Regions from separate parts of the Kitasatospora sp. MMS16-BH015 genome, predicted to be linked through region 1. Evidence: riboswitches for the same ligand, from Rfam matches in the RefSeq annotation. Region 1 holds a riboswitch; the other holds the start of a gene.
The links. A riboswitch is a leader RNA that binds a small molecule or an ion and turns the genes downstream of it on or off. The one in region 1 is predicted to bind cyclic di-AMP.
Positions count from the first base shown of each region.

Region 2: it holds a riboswitch for cyclic di-AMP, as region 1 does, so the genes downstream of both, CFP65_RS41410 (glycoside hydrolase family 16 protein) here and CFP65_RS42255 (transglycosylase family protein) in region 1, are expected to answer to the same signal.

Region 1 covers NZ_CP025394.1:7,783,762-7,787,965, reverse strand. Annotated here, with positions in the region: gene CFP65_RS33455 (hypothetical protein) at 1-859, shown strand, start outside; cyclic di-AMP (ydaO/yuaA leader) riboswitch at 1,298-1,459, shown strand; gene CFP65_RS42255 (transglycosylase family protein) at 1,444-2,670, shown strand; gene CFP65_RS33445 (serine hydrolase) at 2,978-4,120, shown strand; gene CFP65_RS33440 (alpha/beta hydrolase family protein) at 4,153-4,204, shown strand, end outside.
Region 2 covers NZ_CP025394.1:7,413,035-7,417,238, reverse strand. Annotated here, with positions in the region: gene CFP65_RS31745 (hypothetical protein) at 1-261, opposite strand, end outside; gene CFP65_RS31740 (hypothetical protein) at 363-824, shown strand; gene CFP65_RS41410 (glycoside hydrolase family 16 protein) at 828-2,018, opposite strand; cyclic di-AMP (ydaO/yuaA leader) riboswitch at 2,021-2,164, opposite strand; gene CFP65_RS31730 (adenylate cyclase) at 2,413-2,742, shown strand; gene CFP65_RS31725 (VOC family protein) at 2,805-3,176, shown strand; gene CFP65_RS31720 (TetR/AcrR family transcriptional regulator) at 3,272-3,883, opposite strand; gene CFP65_RS31715 (SDR family NAD(P)-dependent oxidoreductase) at 4,005-4,204, shown strand, end outside.

The DNA of each region.
Region 1 (4,204 bases):
CCCGGGCGCACCACTGCCCGTCCGTACGCCAGGCTCCCGTGCGCGGGGGCGCCACCGTCGTCCCGAGCGCCCGGAGGTCCCCGCCGGCGCACCGGCTCTGGTGCTGGCCGTGCCGGCCACGGCCGGGCCCGAGGCCCGCCCCGTCGTCGAGGAGCTGCTCTCCGTCGTGCGCGGCGAGCAGCCGGGCATCGAGGCCACCGCCGCCTACCTGGACGGCTCCCCCGCGGAGGAGGGCGCCGCCACCGTCGCCGGGCTGCTGGCCGCGGCCGCCGAGGCGGGGCTGCCCGCCCCCGTGCTGGTGCCGCTGCTGGCCGGCCCGCACGAGTACCTCGTCGAGCTGCACAAGCTGGCCGCCGAGCACGGGGCCACCGTGACCGACACGCTCGGCCCGCACCCGCTGCTGGCCGAGGCCGTGCACGTCCGCCTCTCCGAGGCCGGGCTGGCCCGGGCCGACCGCGCCCGCCTGTTCGCCATCACCACCGCCGCCGACGGCGTCGTCCTCACCACGGTGGGCGGCGAGGAGGCGGCCGCTGCGGCCGGCATCACCGGCGTCCTGCTGGCCGCGCGGCTCGCCGTGCCGGTGGTGGCCGCCGCGCTCGACGTGCCCGGCTCGGTCGCCGCCGCCGTCGAGCACCTCCGGGCCACCGGCTCCCAGCGCCCGGCCCTGGCCCCGCTGGTGATCGGCCCCGAGGCCGACCCCGAGCTGCTGGCCACCGCCGCCGAGGAGACGGGCTGCCCCGGCGCCGCCCCGATCGGCGCCTACCAGACCGTCGGCCAGCTGATCGCCTCCACCTACCTGGCCGCCCTCCCCACCCCTCCCCCGGCCGAAGAGGCCGCCGAGGAAGCCCCCACCGCCTGACGCGCCACCCCGAAGGGCCCCGGACACCCGTCCGGGGCCCTTCTCCGTGCCCGGGAGCCACCCGGCCCTCGGACCCGGCCCTCGGACCCGGCCCCGGGAGGCCCTTCGACCCCGTCGACGGCGGGACCTTCGACCCTGGCGGCCGGTCTTTGCCGGTGGTTTACCCGTTCGAGACCTTGGCGGGCGGGGGCGGAATCGGCGTCAGATCCCGGGGCTGAACGGATGCCAGCTTTCCGCTGCGGCACGGGTTTTGACGGTGTGCGAGCGATCGAACCTGACGTGTCGGAAATTCGATGCAGGTAAACGACTTGAAGATGATCTGTGATGGCGATCACAGTGTTTGCAGATTCAACTTAAGTCTGCTTAATGTCCTCCCGTTCGTGGTCACACGGACCCAGCTCATCCGGGACGCCGAGTCCTGCCGCCGGGCGAGCTGGAAACGCGAAAACGCACCACGGCAGGGGCGGGGGAACCAGGTAAGTCGCCCGGCAGCGGTCCTCGGACCGCGACCGGGCTTGGGGTGAAGCCGTGCAGCCGCACGGCCGGGCAACTCCAGCCCGAATCCGACAGCTCACCTCGCAGGCGTGGGAGAGGAACGCTTCTTCATGCTGCCCATCAACGCGACCAAGCGTGCCCGCCGCCTCATCGCCGCCACCGGCGTCGTCGGCCTCGGCCTGACCATCCCGTGCCTGACCGCCGGTGCCGCCTCGGCCGCCTCGGTCTCCACCTGGGACAAGGTCGCCCAGTGCGAGAGCAGCGGCGACTGGTCGATCAACACCGGCAACGGCTTCTACGGCGGCCTCCAGTTCACCTCCTCCACCTGGGCCGCGTACGGCGGTCACGACTACGCCGCGCAGGCCAACCAGGCCACCAAGGACCAGCAGATCTCGGTCGCCGAGAAGGTGCTCGCCGACCAGGGCCCCGGCGCCTGGCCGGTCTGCTCCATCCAGGGCGGTCTGACCCGTGGCGGCGAGACCCCGCAGGTCGACACCTCCGCCAAGTCGAGCGCGCCGGCCGCCAAGGCCGACAGCAGCAGCTCCGACTCGGCCGCGCAGTCGGCCCCCACCGCGCAGTCCGGCTCCAAGTGGGGCCACCGCGGCCAGGGCGACTGGGGCCAGAAGCCGGCCGCCGCTCCCGCCGCCGCCGGCAGCTACACCGTGGTCGAGGGCGACTGGCTCTCCACCATCGCCCAGAAGAACAACGTCCAGGGCGGCTGGCAGAAGCTGTACGACCTGAACAAGTCCGTCCTCACCGAGGGCCCGGACACCATCTACCCCGGCCAGCACCTGAGCCTCGGCTCCGCCGTCGCCACCCCGCAGCAGGCCCCGGCCCAGGCCGCCCCGCAGCAGCAGGACGCGCCCAAGGCCACCACCCGCACCACCTCGGCCAAGCGCTCCACCCCGCAGGCCCAGGCCCCGGCCAAGGCGCAGACCCAGGCCCCGGCCGCCACCGGCAGCATGGCCGCCGCGATCTCCTTCGCCGAGTCCAAGCTGGGCCAGGCCTACGTCTACGGCGGCACCAGCGACGGTGGCTGGGACTGCTCCGGCCTGACCCAGGCCGCGTTCCGCCAGGCCGGCATCTCCCTGCCGCGCGTGGCCGCCGACCAGGCCGACGCCACCACCCGCGTCTCCCTGGACAACCTGCAGCCGGGCGACCTGCTCTTCTGGTCGAACAACGGCAGCAACTCGGGCGTCTACCACGTCGCCCTGTACGTCGGTGACGGCAAGTACGTCGAGGCCGCCAACCCGCGGGCCGGCGTGAAGACCGAGACCGTCGCCAACTGGGCGCCGGACTTCGCCGGTCGCATCTGACCGCAGCAGTAGCGCACCAATAGCGCACCAGGGCCCGCCCCCTCCCCAGGGGGTGGGCCCTTGCGCATGGATCGACCAATTCCTCGGCCGTGGCCGCGGTACCGGCCGTGGGCGGCCACCACGCGGCGCCCGCCCACTGCCGGTACCGCGGCCACGGCCGGTCTGACCAGCCATGACGTGACCGGCAACGGATTGCCGGTCGTCTGTCCTGCCGCCCGCCCCCTCTCCGGGCCAGCATGGGTTCCGCCGATCCACGGCACCTGTGATGTCATGCCCATGTTTGACGATCGTCCGAGGGGACAACTCGATGAAGCCGAACCGCACCACGCTGGCCGCCGCGGCCCTGGCCGCGCTCGCCGCCCTGGCCACCACGGCGCCGGCCCGGGCCGACGTGCCGAGCGCCCAGGCACTGCTCCAGGCCGGCGCCCGCCAGGGCGTGGCCGACGGCTACCCGGCCGTGGTCGGCCTGGTCCGCAGCGGCGACGCCGTGCAGTACGTCGCCGCCGGGGTGAAGGACCGCGCCACCCGTACGCCCGCCGACCCGAAGGCCCAGTACCGGATCGGCAGCAGCACCAAGGCCTTCACCTCCACCGTGCTGCTCCAGCTGGAGGCCGAGGGCCGCCTCTCGATCGACGACACCGTCGCCAAGTGGCTGCCCGGCGCGGTCAGCGCCAACGGCTACGACGGCTCGAAGATCACCATCCGTCAGCTGCTCAACCACACCTCGGGGCTGCCGGATTACGCGGCCGACGCCGCCTTCGCGTTCAACTACGGCGCCGACCTGCAGCCCGACCAGGCCTTCGCCCCGCAGGCGCTGGTAAACCTGGCGCTGCGTCAGCACGCGCCCGCCTCGGCCCCCGGCCAGACCTGGGGCTACGCCAACACCAACTACGTGCTGGCCGGCATGGTGATCACCGCGGTGACCGGCAACAGCCCGGCGGCCGAGATCCAGCAGCGGATCATCACCCCGCTGGGGCTCACCGACACCACCTTCCCGACCAGCGACCCGAGCCTGCACGGCAACTACCTGCACGGCTACGAGTACCCGCTCGGGTCCTCCTTGGTGATCCTCGACGTCACCGTCTCCAACGTGCAGACCTTCGGCGCGGCCGGGGCCATGGTCTCCACCCTGGACGACATGGCCGCCTTCAGCCGGGCGCTGGTGACCGGCAAGCTGCTGCCGCCCGCCCAGCAGACCGAGCTCACGACCACCGTGCCGAGCAGCCTCGGGGGCTACGGCCTCGGGGTCATCCACAAGCAGCTGCCCTGCGGGCAGTGGGCCTGGAGCCACGGCGGCGACGTGCTCGGCTACGACAGCGACTGGCTGAGCAGCGAGGACGGCACCAGGCAGGTCCTCCGCGCGAACACCGAGTACCACCTGGTGGGCGGCCCCACCAGGGGCCAGCAGGACACCGGGCGGGCGACCTCCGCCGCCTTCTGCGCGCTCTGACCCACCCTCAGCCACCGCGAAAGGACCGCACGATGGCCACCACCCGACCCACCCGGCGCCACCTGGGCACCGCCTTGGCCGCCG
Region 2 (4,204 bases), 370 kb from region 1:
CAGCTGCGGCTCCGCGCCCACGTCCCGGAAGAGCTTGGGCGCGGCGGCCAGCTTCGGGTTCGCCCGAACGGCCTCCAGCGCCGCCTTGTCCCGCCAGAGGCTCTGGATCCGCCACGCCCCGTCCGCGCCGCGCAGCAGCTCGGTGCGGACCAGGCCGTCCGGCAGCGGGCCCGCGATCAGCTCCCGGTAGGAGGTGACCAGTTCGGCCTCGCGGTCGTTCGGCACCACCGCGCTGACCTCGCTCAACACCTGTCCGCCCATGTCGCCCACCTCCACCGGTCCACGGAAAAAACCGGACACGAACCAGCCTACGCCGCTACACTGGGTAGTCGATCGGGTGCTGGAAGTGAAAGGTGAACGGCATGGTCCGTCTGGCGATGGCGGCAGCGGCGGCGCTGGCCCTGGCGGCGCTCGGCGCCGGCCCTGCGGGGGCGCAGGCGCTGCCCTCGAACTCCGACCTCCAAGTGGTCAGGATCGATCCTGATGCGGTGGCCCCCGGCGGGCAGACGGTGGTGCACGCCTTCGTCGCCAACGACGGGCCGGCCACCACGGCCTCCCCGTTCACGCTGGAGGTGGAGGTGCCGGCCGGGTTCACCCTGCTGCCCCCGACCTTCCCGGCCGGCTGCACCACCACCCCGCTCCTGGTGAGCTGCACCTTCGGGCCAGGCCTCGCCCAGGGCCGCACCGCCACCGCCCTCGTCCCGGTGGAGGCGGGTGCGAGCGTGCCCCCGGGCACGGTGACCCAAGGGCACGTCCGGGTGATCAGCGCGGACGACCGGCACCCCGGCAACAACACCACGCCGTTCACCCTGCGGGTGAGCTGACGGTCAGCGGTAGACCCGCACGTAGTCGGCGGCCATGGTCAGCGGCGCCGAGCCGGACGGGCCGGGGTGGTACTCCCCGGCCCCGACGGAGAGGTTGAGGTTGAGGTAGGCCGACCAGTCGGCGCCCACCCCGGTCTGGTCCGAGAAGACCTTGACCCCGTTGACGTACCAGTCCACCGAGTTGGCGCCGTAGTAGGTGCCGACGGTGACCCACTGGTCCTTGGCGATGGCGCTGGCGTCGGTGTAGTACTTCTGGCCGGACTTCACGTGGTTGGTGAGCTCCAGCAGGTTCGGGTTGTCGGGGTGGTACTCGAAGGAGTCGATCTCCCCGTTGCCGTTCTTCCAGGTCCAGAGCGCGGGCCAGGCGCCGAGGCCGTCGGAGAGCTTGACCCGGGTCTCGGCGTAGTCGCCGGTCTTCACCTGGAAGCCCTCGGTCGAGCCCTCGGTGGTGAGGAAGCCGGTGTCCCAGGCCTGCCTGCCGTTCTCCAGGGTGTGGCTGGAGGGGGTGGCGGTGAAGGTGGCCACGCCGCCGGCCACGCTCACGTTGTTCGGCGCCAGCCAGTCGAGCTTGTTGTCGTCCGGGTTGTGGTTGCCGTAGCGGTAGGCGCTGGTCTTGTCGCCGACCCAGCGCGAGCCCCAGCCGATCGGGCCGTTGAACTCGTCCGACCAGGTCAGCTGCTTGCCCGGGACGGGCGAGCCGGTGGACGGCGTGGGGGTCGGGCTGGGGGTGGGCGTGGGCGCGGGAGCCGGGGTGGGCGTCGGGGTGGGCGTGGGGGTCGGGGCCACGGTGGCGCCCGACACGGTGAGGGTGCGGGCGGGCAGGTTGTGCCAGCCGCCGGACAGGTCCTGCCAGAAGCCGAACTCGGTGTAGCTGCCGGCCGGGAGGGCGCGGGCGCCGGTGGTGATCGAGACTCCGCCGGGGCAGATCCGCACGTTCGAGGCGGAGCCGGGGAAGTCCAGGTTCTGGCCGGCGGCGTCGCGGACGCCGACGCCGAGGGTCTTGGCGGTGAAGCAGGAGGTGGAGTGCACCGTCAGCGAGGCGGTGCCGGCCCGGCCCGCCGTCAGCGCGGTCGGGGTCAGCCGGTCCGGGGAGACGCCGACGGCGGCCTGGGCCTGGCCGGCCAGCGGGACGGCCACGAGGGCGGCGGTGCCGGCCACGGCGGCCAAGCGGGCAGGGGTGATGGATATGCGCATGGTGGTCAGCCCTGTGAACGCCTGCGAGGTGAGCTGTCGGGTTCGGGCACACGGGTAGCCCGGCCGCGTGTGGGAGCGGCTTCACCCCTAGCCGGCCCGGCGGCGCCCGCTGGCAGCGGGGCAGGGGGATACGGCGACTTACCTGGTTCCCCCGCTCCCGCCCGCTCTTCTCTGTGCTCGGGTACCGGCCGTCGGGTGGGTGGGATTCGGCGTCCCGGCGGCAGGGTCCGCTGGAGGCGGACGACCTGTGAAAGGTACGCAGCTCGTCGGAGCCCGGCCAAGGAGTTCGATGGCGAAGCGACGCACCTCACACCGCCGGTTCGGATAAGTTGGTGGCCTGCGTCCGACCACACCGGCGCAGGCCGCCACCGCCCGAGACGGAGACACCCCGCAGATGACCGCGCCCCTGCCCGGCTTCGCCGGACACACCTACCTGTTCCAGGTCGACAACGGCGCGGCCTTCCGCAACGCCTACTCCGCCGACGGCACCCGGCTCCGCTGGGAGGGCCTCGGCGAGTCGGCCGGCCAGTGGGAGGACGTGGCGCTGCACGTGGCCCAGGTCGGCCCCGAGCTGTACTTCGTCAGCTGGACGGAGGCGGGCGGCATCACGGTGAGCCACCTGATGGACCTGAACGAGATGACGGTGCGCGCGTTCTGGACGTACGAGGGCGAGGGCGGCCGGGTCGGCGAGCTGCACACCGGCAAGCTGGAGCAGCTGGCCTGACGGGCCGTCGGGCCCGGAGCGGCCCTGGTGCGGTGATCACCGGTTCGGGCAGAGTGCTGCCCATGATCGGAGAACTGCACGTCGTCACCGTCGACTGCCCCGACCCGGCCGCGCTGGCCGGGTTCTACCGCGAGCTGCTCGGGCTGGCCCCGACCGTGGACACCGGCCAGTACGTGGTGCTGGCCGACCCGGCGGGCCGGGCCGTGCTCGCGCTCCAGCAGGTGCCCGAGTACCACCCGCCGCGCTGGCCGGAGGCGGCCCACCCGGCCCAGCTGCACCTGGATGTCCTGGTGCCCGACCTGGACGTGGCCGAGCCGAAGGTGCTCGCCCTGGGTGCCACCCTGCTGGACGGCTCGGACAAGCCGGTCGGCTACCGGGTCTACGCCGACCCGGTCGGCCACCCGTTCTGCCTGGTCACACCCGAGAGCCTCTGAACCCCCGCACGCCTGAGCGCCGCCCTTCGACCTGCCGTCGATGGGCGGCGCTTCTTCGTTGACCGGGGTCAAGACTGCGGGTTCGTGCCCCGGGGTCAGGGCTTCAGGCCGGCGGTGAGTTCGCGCAGGCAGCGGGCCGCGAGGGCGGCGGCCTCGGCGGCCGGGGCCTCGGAGGCGGCCCAGGTCTCCAGGGCGACGCGCATGGCGGTGTTGGCGGCGGCCGCCGCGAGGCGGGCCTCCAGCGGGTCGGCGCCGGTGCGCGGGGCGAGCACCGGGATCAGGGCCAGCTCGGAGGCGTGGTGGACGCGGTGCCAGACGGCCAGCAGATCGGGGGCGTCCGCCATCACCCGGAGCAGCCCGCGCACCCAGTCCAGCGCCTCGGCCGGGCGGCCGGGGGCCGGGGTGAGAGCCCGCCCGGCGGCCTGCTCCAGCGCCTCGGTGAGGCCAGACTCGGCCGGGGCGGCGGCGAGTTCCTCGATCCAGTCCCGCACGCCCGCCGAGAGCAGCGGGGCGACGGCGTCCTCCTTGGTGCGGAAGTACCGGTAGAAGGTGCGCAGCGAGATCCCGGCCGCCCGGGCGATGTCCTCGGCGGTGGTCGCCTCGGGGCCGTGTTCGGCGAAGAGCATCGCGGCCGCGAGCGCGATCTCCTGCTGGGTGGCGGCCTTGCGGCGCTCGGTCAGGGAGGGGCGCTGGGTGGTCTCTGGCACGACTGCAGTCTAACCGTCAGATCGACGCCCGGTGCAGAAGTGGCACGACGTGTCATTCAGGCGTACGGTGCAGGAGCGGCAGCAATCCGCCCCAGCCGCACAGAACCTGCAGGAGAGCACCATGAACCGCTTCGAGGGCCGCCGCGTACTGATCACCGGCGCGGGCTCGGGCATCGGCCAGGCCACCGTGCGCCGGATCCTCGCCGAGGGCGGCCGGGTGGTCGGCGTGGACGTGGCCGAGGCCGGGCTGACCGCGACGGCGAAGCTGGCGGCCGAGGACGGCACCGCCGAGCGGCTGACCACCGCCGTGCTGGACATCGC